One region of the Mesorhizobium sp. M5C.F.Ca.ET.164.01.1.1 genome, then DNA from elsewhere that is predicted to be linked to it. Evidence: riboswitches for the same ligand, from Rfam matches in the RefSeq annotation. Region 1 holds a riboswitch; the other holds the start of a gene.

The links. Region 1 has a riboswitch for thiamine pyrophosphate ahead of EN807_RS10165 (hypothetical protein). Riboswitches for the same ligand answer to the same signal wherever they lie in the genome.
Region 2: another riboswitch for thiamine pyrophosphate. It lies ahead of thiB (thiamine ABC transporter substrate binding subunit); the one in region 1 lies ahead of EN807_RS10165 (hypothetical protein).

Annotation. Positions count from the first base shown of each region.
Region 1 is NZ_SRTG01000001.1:2,062,779-2,067,618, reverse strand. It holds gene EN807_RS10180 (ATP-binding cassette domain-containing protein) at 1-521, opposite strand, end outside; gene EN807_RS10175 (superoxide dismutase family protein) at 620-1,129, opposite strand; gene EN807_RS10170 (sulfite exporter TauE/SafE family protein) at 1,261-2,037, opposite strand; TPP riboswitch at 2,292-2,404, shown strand; gene EN807_RS10165 (hypothetical protein) at 2,395-2,601, shown strand; gene EN807_RS10160 (ABC transporter permease) at 2,627-3,427, shown strand; gene EN807_RS10155 (ABC transporter ATP-binding protein) at 3,424-4,182, shown strand; gene EN807_RS10150 (ABC transporter substrate-binding protein) at 4,185-4,840, shown strand, end outside.
Region 2 is NZ_SRTG01000001.1:1,425,046-1,429,885, forward strand. It holds gene EN807_RS06885 (ABC-F family ATP-binding cassette domain-containing protein) at 1-1,047, opposite strand, end outside; gene EN807_RS06890 (thiamine diphosphokinase) at 1,049-1,693, opposite strand; TPP riboswitch at 1,796-1,910, shown strand; gene thiB (thiamine ABC transporter substrate binding subunit) at 1,954-2,967, shown strand; gene thiP (thiamine/thiamine pyrophosphate ABC transporter permease) at 3,217-4,836, shown strand; gene thiQ (thiamine ABC transporter ATP-binding protein) at 4,833-4,840, shown strand, end outside.

The DNA of each region.
Region 1 (4,840 bases):
TCGAGGAACAGCACGCCCGGCGTGACGACCAGCGAGGCGGCTATGTCGAGCCGCCTTCGCATGCCACCTGAATAGTCCCTCACCTGCTTCGTCGCCGCTTCGGACAAGCCGAAAGCCGCGAGCAAATCGTCCGCACGGGCTTTCGCGGCGCGACGGCGAAAACCCCAGAGTCGGGCGAGCAGGACGAGGTTCTCCCGGCCCGTCAAGTCCTCGTCGAGCGAAGCGAACTGCCCGGTCATCGCGATTGCCGCACGGACCTCATGCGGGGCCTGCACGAGATCGTGCCCCATCACGGTCGCGGAGCCGGCGTCGGGGCGCGACAGCGTCGCGAGCATCCGCATCAGCGTTGTCTTGCCGGCGCCGTTCGGGCCCAGGATGGCGAAAATCATGCCGCGCGGCACATCGAGATTGATACCATCGACCGCGCGCAGTTTGCCGAATGTCTTGACCAGGCCGCGGGCGGAAATGGCTGACTGGGCAAGGCCCATAGAAGGCACACCCATAGGAGAAGTATCGTTCATGCAATCATCACGCTAGAGGTTCCGACCATCCGCCTGGCCGCCGAGGCTGAAGAGCCGGTCAGATCATATGTCGGACAGGTATCTACTCATTTCGGTTTTCACTCGATCACGGCGCAGGCCTGACGATTTCCGGCATCACCTGCAGGCTGGCTTTTGTAGTCGTCCTGTCCGCCGTGGATCATCAATACCTTGCCTCGTATGGCCGTATCTCCACCATCCAGCTTGACCACGCTGTTGAAAGCCTGGGCACGCAAAACGCCGTCGGGGCCGACCCGCTGATTTGGCATATCGCCCGCGTGCGGGCCTTTCCCGGTGAGGTATCCATGTTCGGCATTCGTCGGATTGAAATGCCCACCGGCCGAGGCATGGCCGGTCTGATGGTCGCACTTTCCGGTTTCGTGAACATGGAATGCAACCCATTCACCCGCCGGCAGTCCTGTTATCTCCAACGCTATCAGCACGCCGTGCGCCGTCTCGGTCAGCGTGGCCGTTCCGTTCTTCTCGCCAGCCATGTTGACGAATTCGGCTTTCGCGGTCGCGGTGTCCTGAGCCGCTGCAGGCATCGCGACCGCCAGCGCCAACCCTGCTGTTGCAACCAATTTTTTCATTACTCGTCCTCCGGTTGTCCAAGGAAGCCAAACATCAAGGGGGTCTCTTCGTTCCATTTGGGAATTGAGTTTTTGTCTCCGGCACGGCCGCCAGGGAAGCGACGCCGACAACTTTTTCGATGTGCCTCAGTTTACACCCATTCGAAGAGTTGCGCGGTTTGCCAGCCAGCCAGCAGTATGATGAGGATACCAACGAGCCTGAGTAGCGTCTTTTCTGCGATTGACTTCACTACCCATCCGGCCATCGGCGCTGCGACTACGCCGCCAAGGATCAAGCCGGCGACAGAGAGTAGATTTTCCGTTAGCTCTCCTGCCTCCTCCCAGTGGCCGGTTAGCACCGCAAACAAGAAGGTCAGAGACACCGAGAGCGTGATGAGGAACTCGCTGGCATTTACCGTACCAATAACGTAGCGGGGCGTCCCGCCAAAACCGAGAAGGCCCGTTGTTACGATGGGTCCCCATCCGCCACCCCCTGCCGCATCGAGAAATCCACCACCAAGTCCAAGGGGAGGTACCGCGCTTGCAGGGACCGGATTGCTTGGGATACGCCGGAAGGAACGGAACAGGAGCCAAGCTCCGACGAGCGCAAGGTATGTGGTCACATATGGCTTCATGATCGCTCCCTCAAACGAGGTGAGCACAAAAGCGCCGAGAACGCCGCCGAGAACGCCAAACGGCATCAGCCGCCAGAAAAGCTTCCAGTCGATGTTGCGGTGATAGAGGTGAGCCGAACCCGAGGCCGCTGTGGTAAACAGCTCAGCCGCGTGAACTGAAGCCGAAGCGTGTGCAGGAGACACGCCAAACCCCAGCAGTGTTGTCGAGCAAACCACGCCGTAGGCCATGCCGAGAGCCCCGTCCACGGCTTGAGCTACAAACCCTACGAGCGCAAAAAGAATGAACTCTTGCATTTGGCTCTCCAACAAAGCGCGGGTCGCAATTGCCGAAAAGACAATTCACCAAACGCCTGGCATCGACAATGGAGACGACGAACGGGAAATTGTCCACTCGATCGACGCCTTTCCTGTACCTTCAGTCATTCAGCCTCTCAGGATATCGAGCGCGACCTCTCGAGTTGGTTGTTCGGGTAGCCGCACCTCCTCTGACCTGAGGTTTCACGGGTCGGGCGCGGACTTGCAGCTCCGCCCCATATCTGTTTAATTGCCGCCATCCACAGGGGTGCTCCGTATCGTCGGGGCTGAGAGATGGGCTGCAAGCCCGTAAACCCTAGAGCTGATCTGGATAATACCAGCGGAGCGAGGCGGGCGATGTTTTCTGACGTACAGATTTCTCTTTATCCGACGACCGGCGATTTCGGCGGTGTCGTCATCTCCGCGACGCTCGATGCGCTCGACCTTTGTCGCAATCGGTTGCGCATAGGCACAGGCGATATTTCGACGCTGCCGGTCGGCCGGCTCCAGGGCCATGTCACGATCGAGCTTACGGTTTCGGCCAACAGCCCGGCCCCGCGCTGATCTTTTCGCGCCAGGCAGGTCTCGCATGTCCCAATCTTTCTCCGCCGCGCCGCGAATCGCAGCCTTGTTCGCCAAGATCGGACCGGCCCTGCTATCGGTCGGCACGCTGGTTTTGGCTTGGGAGCTCTATGCGCGCATCTCGGGCATCTCACCCACGACGCTGCCCGCTCCGTCACGAGTCCTCGCCCAGGCCATCCACCAGCGTCAGGCGCTGTTCGAGAACACCGTGCCGACGATCAGCGCCACATTGGTGGGCTTCGCCTGCTCGCTGGCCGTTGCCTTCCTTCTTTCGGTGCTGATCGATTTCTTCAAGCCGCTGCGCCGCGCCCTATTCCCGGTCTTCATCATCAGCCAGACCCTGCCGCTGGTGGCGATCGCCCCGCTGATCGTTCTCTGGTTCGGCTTCGGGCTGACGCCGAAGATCATGCTGGTCGCCCTCGTGACTTTCTTTCCCATGCTGGTCGCGCTGGTGCAGGGTTATGAATCGACGGATCGGGACATCTCGGCGCTTCTGAGTTCGATGGGCGCTTCCCGCATGCGCATTTTCCTGCTGGCCCGCCTGCCCTCCTCGCTGCCATATTTCTTCGCCGGGCTGCGCATCTCGATCACCTATGCCGTGGTGGGCGCCATCTTCGCGGAATATGCCGGCGCGGCCAAAGGGCTCGGCATCTACATGCTCAACGCCAAGAACAATTTCCGGCCCGATCTCGTGCTCGCAGCCGTGCTGATCAGCGCCTTGCTCACGCTGGCCCTGTTTGCCGCCACGGTGCTGATCCAGCGCGCCGCCATGCCATGGGAGCGGCTCGATGCCGCACGAAAGTCATGAGCAGGCGGCTGGAGCTGCGCCAGGTCAGCAAGCGTTTTGGCGGCATTGACGTGCTTGCCGGCATCACCCTGCATGTCGAGCCGGGCGAATTCGTTTCAATCCTCGGCCCCTCCGGAGCCGGCAAATCCACGATCTTCAAATTGCTGACGGGTGGTCTCGAAGGCCACGGCGGCGGCGTCGACTTCGACGGGCGGCCATTGGCCGACGCGCGCCGACCGTTTGCCTTCATGCCACAACACGGTGCCCTGATGCCTTGGCGCACGGTTATCGACAACACCGCGCTGGGCTTGGAAATGCAAGGCATGTCCCGCAAGGCGGCGGGCGACAAGGTGGCGCCGCTCTTCGGCGAATTCGGCCTTGCGGGCTTCGAGCAAAAGTATCCGGCGCAGCTCTCGGGCGGAATGCGCCAGCGCGCCGCGCTGTTGCGTACCGTCGTGCAGGACCGCGCCATGCTGTTGCTCGACGAACCGTTCGGCGCACTCGACGCCCTCACGCGCACCGGCATGCAGCGCTGGCTTCAGATGATGTGGGACCGACACCGCTGGACCGTCTTGCTGATCACCCACGACGTGCGCGAGGCAGTCTTCCTGTCCGACCGCATCTATGTGCTGAGCGGCCGCCCCGCCCGCGTGCTGCGCGAAATCGCCATACCTCTTCCGCGCCCGCGCACGGATCTTGCCTCGCCGGAAGCCAGCGCCATCGAAGCCGACATCCTCGATACCCTGCTCGATCCACAGCCCGCCCAAAGGACTTGACCATGCTTTCCAGACGCCTCTTCATCGCTGCCGCATTGATCACCGGGCTCGGACCCGTCAAGTCCGTCCGCGCCCAGCAGACTGTCACCGTCGCACTAGACTGGACACCGAACACAAACCATGTCGGGCTCTATGTCGCCCAGGCGAAAGGCTTCTACGCCGAGGCCGGGCTCGACGTGCAGATCCTGCCCTACAGCGACACTGCGGCCGGTACGCTGATCGCCAACCGCGTGGCCGATTTCGGTATATTGGGATCCATAGGATTGTTCACCCAACGCACCGCCGGGGCCGACCTCGTCGCCACCTACGCAATCATGCAGACAGAAACCGGCAGGCTGGTGTTCAATGCCGACCGCGCCGATATACAGTCCCCAAGGGACCTGGACGGCCTGACCTATGGCGGTTTCGGCAGCGCCTGGGAGAATGCGCTGATCGGCACCATCATCCGCCATGATGGCGGCGAGGGCAAATTCGAAACGGTGACGCTGGGCACCTCCGCCTATGAGGCCTTGGCCAATGGCGCAGTCGATTTTACGCTCGAAGTCTACACTTGGGAGGGGATCAAAGCGGAACTTGACGGCAAGGCCCAGCGCGCCTTCCGCTACGCCGATTTCGGCGTGCCCGACCAACACACCAATTTCATTGGCTCGAGCCGGCC
Region 2 (4,840 bases), 640 kb from region 1:
CGTGGCGATCTCCAGATTGGTGCCGAGCCGCACCGAGCCTGAGTCCGGCTTCAATTCGCCGGTCAGCATCTTCAGCAGCGTCGTCTTGCCGGCGCCGTTCGGGCCGACCAGGCCGACACGATCGCCGCGCTGGATGCGGGTCGAGAAGCCCTTGACCACGGTAAGATCGCCAAAGCTCTTCTCGATGTTCTTGGCCTCGATCACCAGCTTGCCGGATTCGGCGGCGTCGCTGGCCACCATGGTCGCCGCACCCTCGGCGCCGCGATGGCCACGAAAACGCTGGCGCATGGTCTGCAGTTCGCCGAGCCGGCGCATGTTGCGCTTGCGCCTTGCCGTCACGCCGTAGCGCAACCAGTGCTCCTCGCGTACGATCTGGCGGCCAAGCTTGTGCTGCTCGCGCTCTTCTTCTTCCAGCACGTTGTCGCGCCATTCCTCGAAATGGCCAAAGCCCTTGTCGAGCCTGCGGGTCTGGCCGCGATCGAGCCAGACAGTGGCGCGTGACACGCGCTCGAGGAAACGGCGGTCGTGCGAAATGACGATCAGTGCCGAAGAGGTGCGGGCAAGCTCCTCCTCCAGCCATTCGATGACCGACAGGTCGAGATGGTTTGTCGGCTCATCAAGGAGGAGAATGTCGGGCTCCGGCGCCATGACGCGGGCAAGGGCAGCACGGCGCGCCTCGCCGCCGGAGAGATCGTTCGGCGGTTCCTCGCCGGACAGGCCGAGATGCTCTATCAGATAGGTGGCGCGGTAGGGATCGTCGGCGGGTCCGAGCCCCGCCTCGACGTAGGCGCGGACGCTGGCGAAACCGTCCATGTCGGGCATTTGCGGCAGGTAGCGCACTGTCGCCGAAGGCTGGCGGAACACCTCGCCGTCCTGCGGCTCGATCAATCCCGCAGCGATCTTGAGCAACGTCGACTTGCCCGAGCCGTTGCGGCCGACCAAAGCGATCTTGTCGCCCGCCGACGACGTCAGTTCCGCTCCGTCGAGCAGCGGCGTGCCACCGAAGGTCAGTTTTATCCCGTCGAGATTGAGAAGTGGCGGCGCCATGTCAGCTTTCGGTAAGGGGGAATGGGTGGGCGAGCAACAGCGCGCGGCCGCTGCCCAGCGCGATTTCGAGCCGGCCCTTGACCTCATTGGAAATGGTCAGCGACGAGCCGAACGCCATCTCGATATGGTTCAGCGGCCATTTGGCGCCGGTCACGGTCAGGCCGGAAAGGTCGGAAAAGCCGAGAATCGAAAACAGCGTGCCATCGGCGTAGTCGAAGCCGGCCTTTCCGCGAGGCAAGGGGATGCCTTCCTGTGCGCCGCTGCTCAAAAGCACCTCCGTCCCTGCCTCGGCCAGTCGGACGCTGAGCGCCAGGTGCAAGAAGGCGTGGTCGGTCCGCTTGCCACCGAACGCGCCGGCAAGCACGAGGCTGGTCGCGCCGCGTTCGAGCGCGGCGGCGATAGCCAGTTCGCCGTCGGTCTTGTCCTTTTCTGCCGGAAACACCTGGCGGGGTACGGCGGCCAGCTCGTCCGGCAAATCCGCCGGCACCGAATCGAAGTCGCCGACCCAGAGTTCCGGCGTCAGGCTCAGCGTCCGGGCATGGCTCATGCCGGCGTCGGCGGCGATGACACGCGTGCCAGCGACCTGGCGGTCGAGCAGCGGGGTGCGGATAAGATCGCCGCCAAGCAGGATGGTGAATTTGCTCATATGCGTGGCCCTTACCAGCCCTGCTTGCGAAACGGAAGGCCGCGTTCCGGATGCCCGGCAAACTTCCGCTTGCGCCACGCCTGGGCCGGGCCTATGTGTCGAAACGCTCTAACGGGGTGCTGGACGCGATCTTCGCGGACCAGCTGAGAGGCAACCATGCCAACCCGCTGAACCTGATCCGGTTTGTACCGGCGGAGGGATTAGACGTTTCGGACAGCCCGACGCCTCAATTCCTTTCAACGTGAACGAAGGAGGCGCCGATGCGCGCGTTTTTATACACTCTTGTTTCGGCAATGCTGCTTGCGGCGGCCGTTCTCGCCGGCATCGGGCCGGCATCCGCGCAGGAAAAACTCACCGTCTATACCTATGAGAGCTTCACCGCCGACTGGGGTCCAGGCCCCGCGGTGAAGAAGGCCTTCGAGGCCGAATGCGGCTGTACTCTCGAATTCGTCGCGGTCGCCGACGGCGTCGCCCTGCTCAACCGCGTCAAGCTGGAAGGCGCCGCAACCAAGGCCGACATCGTGCTCGGCCTCGACACCAATCTGACGGCCGAAGCCAAGGCCACCGGCCTGTTTTCGCCGCATGGCGTCGTCATCGACGTCAATGTGCCGGGTGGCTGGAGCGACAATATTTTCGTGCCGTTCGACTATGGCTATTTCGCTGTCGTCTACGACACCGAAAAGCTAAAGACCCCGCCGAAGAGCCTGAAGGAATTGGTCGAGGGCAATGCCGATGAGAAGATCGTCATCCAGGATCCGCGCACCTCGACGCCCGGTCTCGGCCTGCTGTTGTGGGTGAGGTCGGTCTATGGCGACAAGGCGCCGGAAGCCTGGGCCAAGCTTAAGGCAAAGGTGCTCACCGTGACGCCGGGCTGGAGCGAGGCCTATGGCCTGTTCACCAAGGGTGAGGCGCCGATGGTGCTGTCCTATACCACGTCGCCGGCCTATCACATGGTCGCCGAAAACACCGAACGCTATCAGGCGGCGTCCTTCGAGGAGGGCGAGTATCTGCAGATCGAGGTTGCCGGCATAACCACCAGGGGTGCGAACAACCCGTTGGCCAAACAGTTCCTGACTTTTATGAGCGGGCCGAAATTCCAGGATGTGATCCCCGAGACCAACTGGATGTTTCCTGCCGGCAAAACTGACAAGCCGCTCAATCCGGCCTTCGACAAGCTCGTCAAGCCGACCAAGACTTTGCTGTTCAGCCCCGAAGAGGTCGCCGCCAACCGCAAGGCCTGGGTCGACGAATGGCTGTCGGTGATGAGCAAGTAGCTTGTGGATTGAAAGATGATCACTCTACGGCGCCCCCCCTCTGTCCTGCCGGACGTCTCCCCCTCAAGGGGGAGATCGAATGTCACTTCCGCTTTCGCCAATCGCAACAGTCGAAAGATTGAGGCGAGGGTAAAGCAGCCAATCTCCCCCCTTGAGGGGGAAATGTCCGGCAGGAGAGAGGAGCGTGGGCGGGAACTCGGCCTCAGCCATATTTTCTGCTTCGACGATCGTTGAACCAGGCAGGGCGGCATGCATACCGGATATCCTGCCGATCCCCGCGTCACCGCCGGCACCATCGCGCTTGCCGCTGTTGCGCTGCTGATCGGCGGAGCGTTCGCCGGGCTCATCCTTGAAGCTACACGCAACCCGACCGGCGCCGCGTCGACTTTCGATTCCTACCTCTTCCGTGTCGCCCGTTTCACGCTGTGGCAGGCTTTGCTGTCGACACTGCTTTCCGTCGTGCCGGCGCTGTTCGTTGCGCGGGCGCTGTCGCGGCATCCGCGCTTCTTTGGTCGTGGCTTGATCCTGCAGCTCTTCGCCGTGCCGCTTGCGCTGCCGGCCATCGTCGCCGCACTCGGCATTCTGGCTCTCTATGGCCGTGCCGGCTATTTCGCCGGCGTGCTCACCGCGATTGGCGGTCAGGGCTGGCCGGGCATATACGGCCTGTCCGGCATCCTCGTAGCCCATGTCTTCTTCAATCTGCCGCTGGCGACGCGGCTGTTCCTCGAGGCGCTGGCGACAGTGCCGGCCGACCAGTGGCGGCTGGCGAGCCAGCTCGGCATGGGCGCCAGACCCGCATTCCGGTTGATCGAATGGCCGACGCTGCGTGCGGCACTGCCAGGCGTCGCCGGGCTTGTCTTCATGCTCTGCATCACTTCCTTTACCATCGTGCTCACGCTGGGCGGCGGGCCGCGCGCGACCACACTGGAGGTCGCCATCTATCAGGCGCTGCGTTTCGATTTCGATCCTGCCCGCGCAGTGACGCTGACACTGCTGCAGATCGCGCTGACCTTCATCGTGGTACTTGCATTGGTGCGGCTTGGCGCCAACACCGTCGGCGACACCAACCTGCCGGTGGCACCGCGCCGGTATCTTTCGGCTGGTACGGCCGAGACCGTGCTGAACGCAGCATCGATCGTTCTGGCATTGCTGTTCGTCGCCGGGCCGATGGCGGCCACGGTGACGTCAGGCCTTGGCGCCGATCTCGGCCGGCTGGCGGCCGAGCGCGCGGTGCGGCAGGCAACGCTGACCAGCGCCGTGCTCGCCTTGCTGGCGGCGCTGCTTTCAGTGGCGCTGTCGCTGTCGCTCGTCATGGCACGACGTGCGCTGGCCTTGAGGCGTCGCGTCGACGCCAAGACGCTGCTCGAATACGCCACCGATACCGGCGCCGGCTTTGTCCTCGTCGTGCCGCCCATCCTCATCGGCGCCGGCTGGTTCCTTCTCCTGCGTACTTTCAGCGATGTCTTTGCCATCGCCCCTGTCATGGTCGTCGCCGTCAACGCAGTGATGGCGATGCCGTTTGCCATTCGCGCCATTCGCCCCGGCTATGATGCGGCGAGCGAACGCCACGAACGGCTCTGTTTGCTGCTTGGCATTTCGGGCTGGGATCGGTTCCGGCTGGTCGACTGGCCGTCGCTGCGGCGGCCGCTCGCCACCGGTTTCGCATTCGCGATGGCTTTGTCGCTCGGCGATCTCGGCGTCATTGCCCTGTTCGGCAGCGACTCCCTGCAGACGCTGCCCTATCTCTTGCTGTCGCGCATGGGCAGCTACCGCACTATGGACGCGGCAGGCCTGGCATTGCTGCTCGGCCTGGTCTGTCTCGCGCTTGTCCTGGCCGCGGACTGGCTGGGACGGGGAGAAAAATCATGACGCT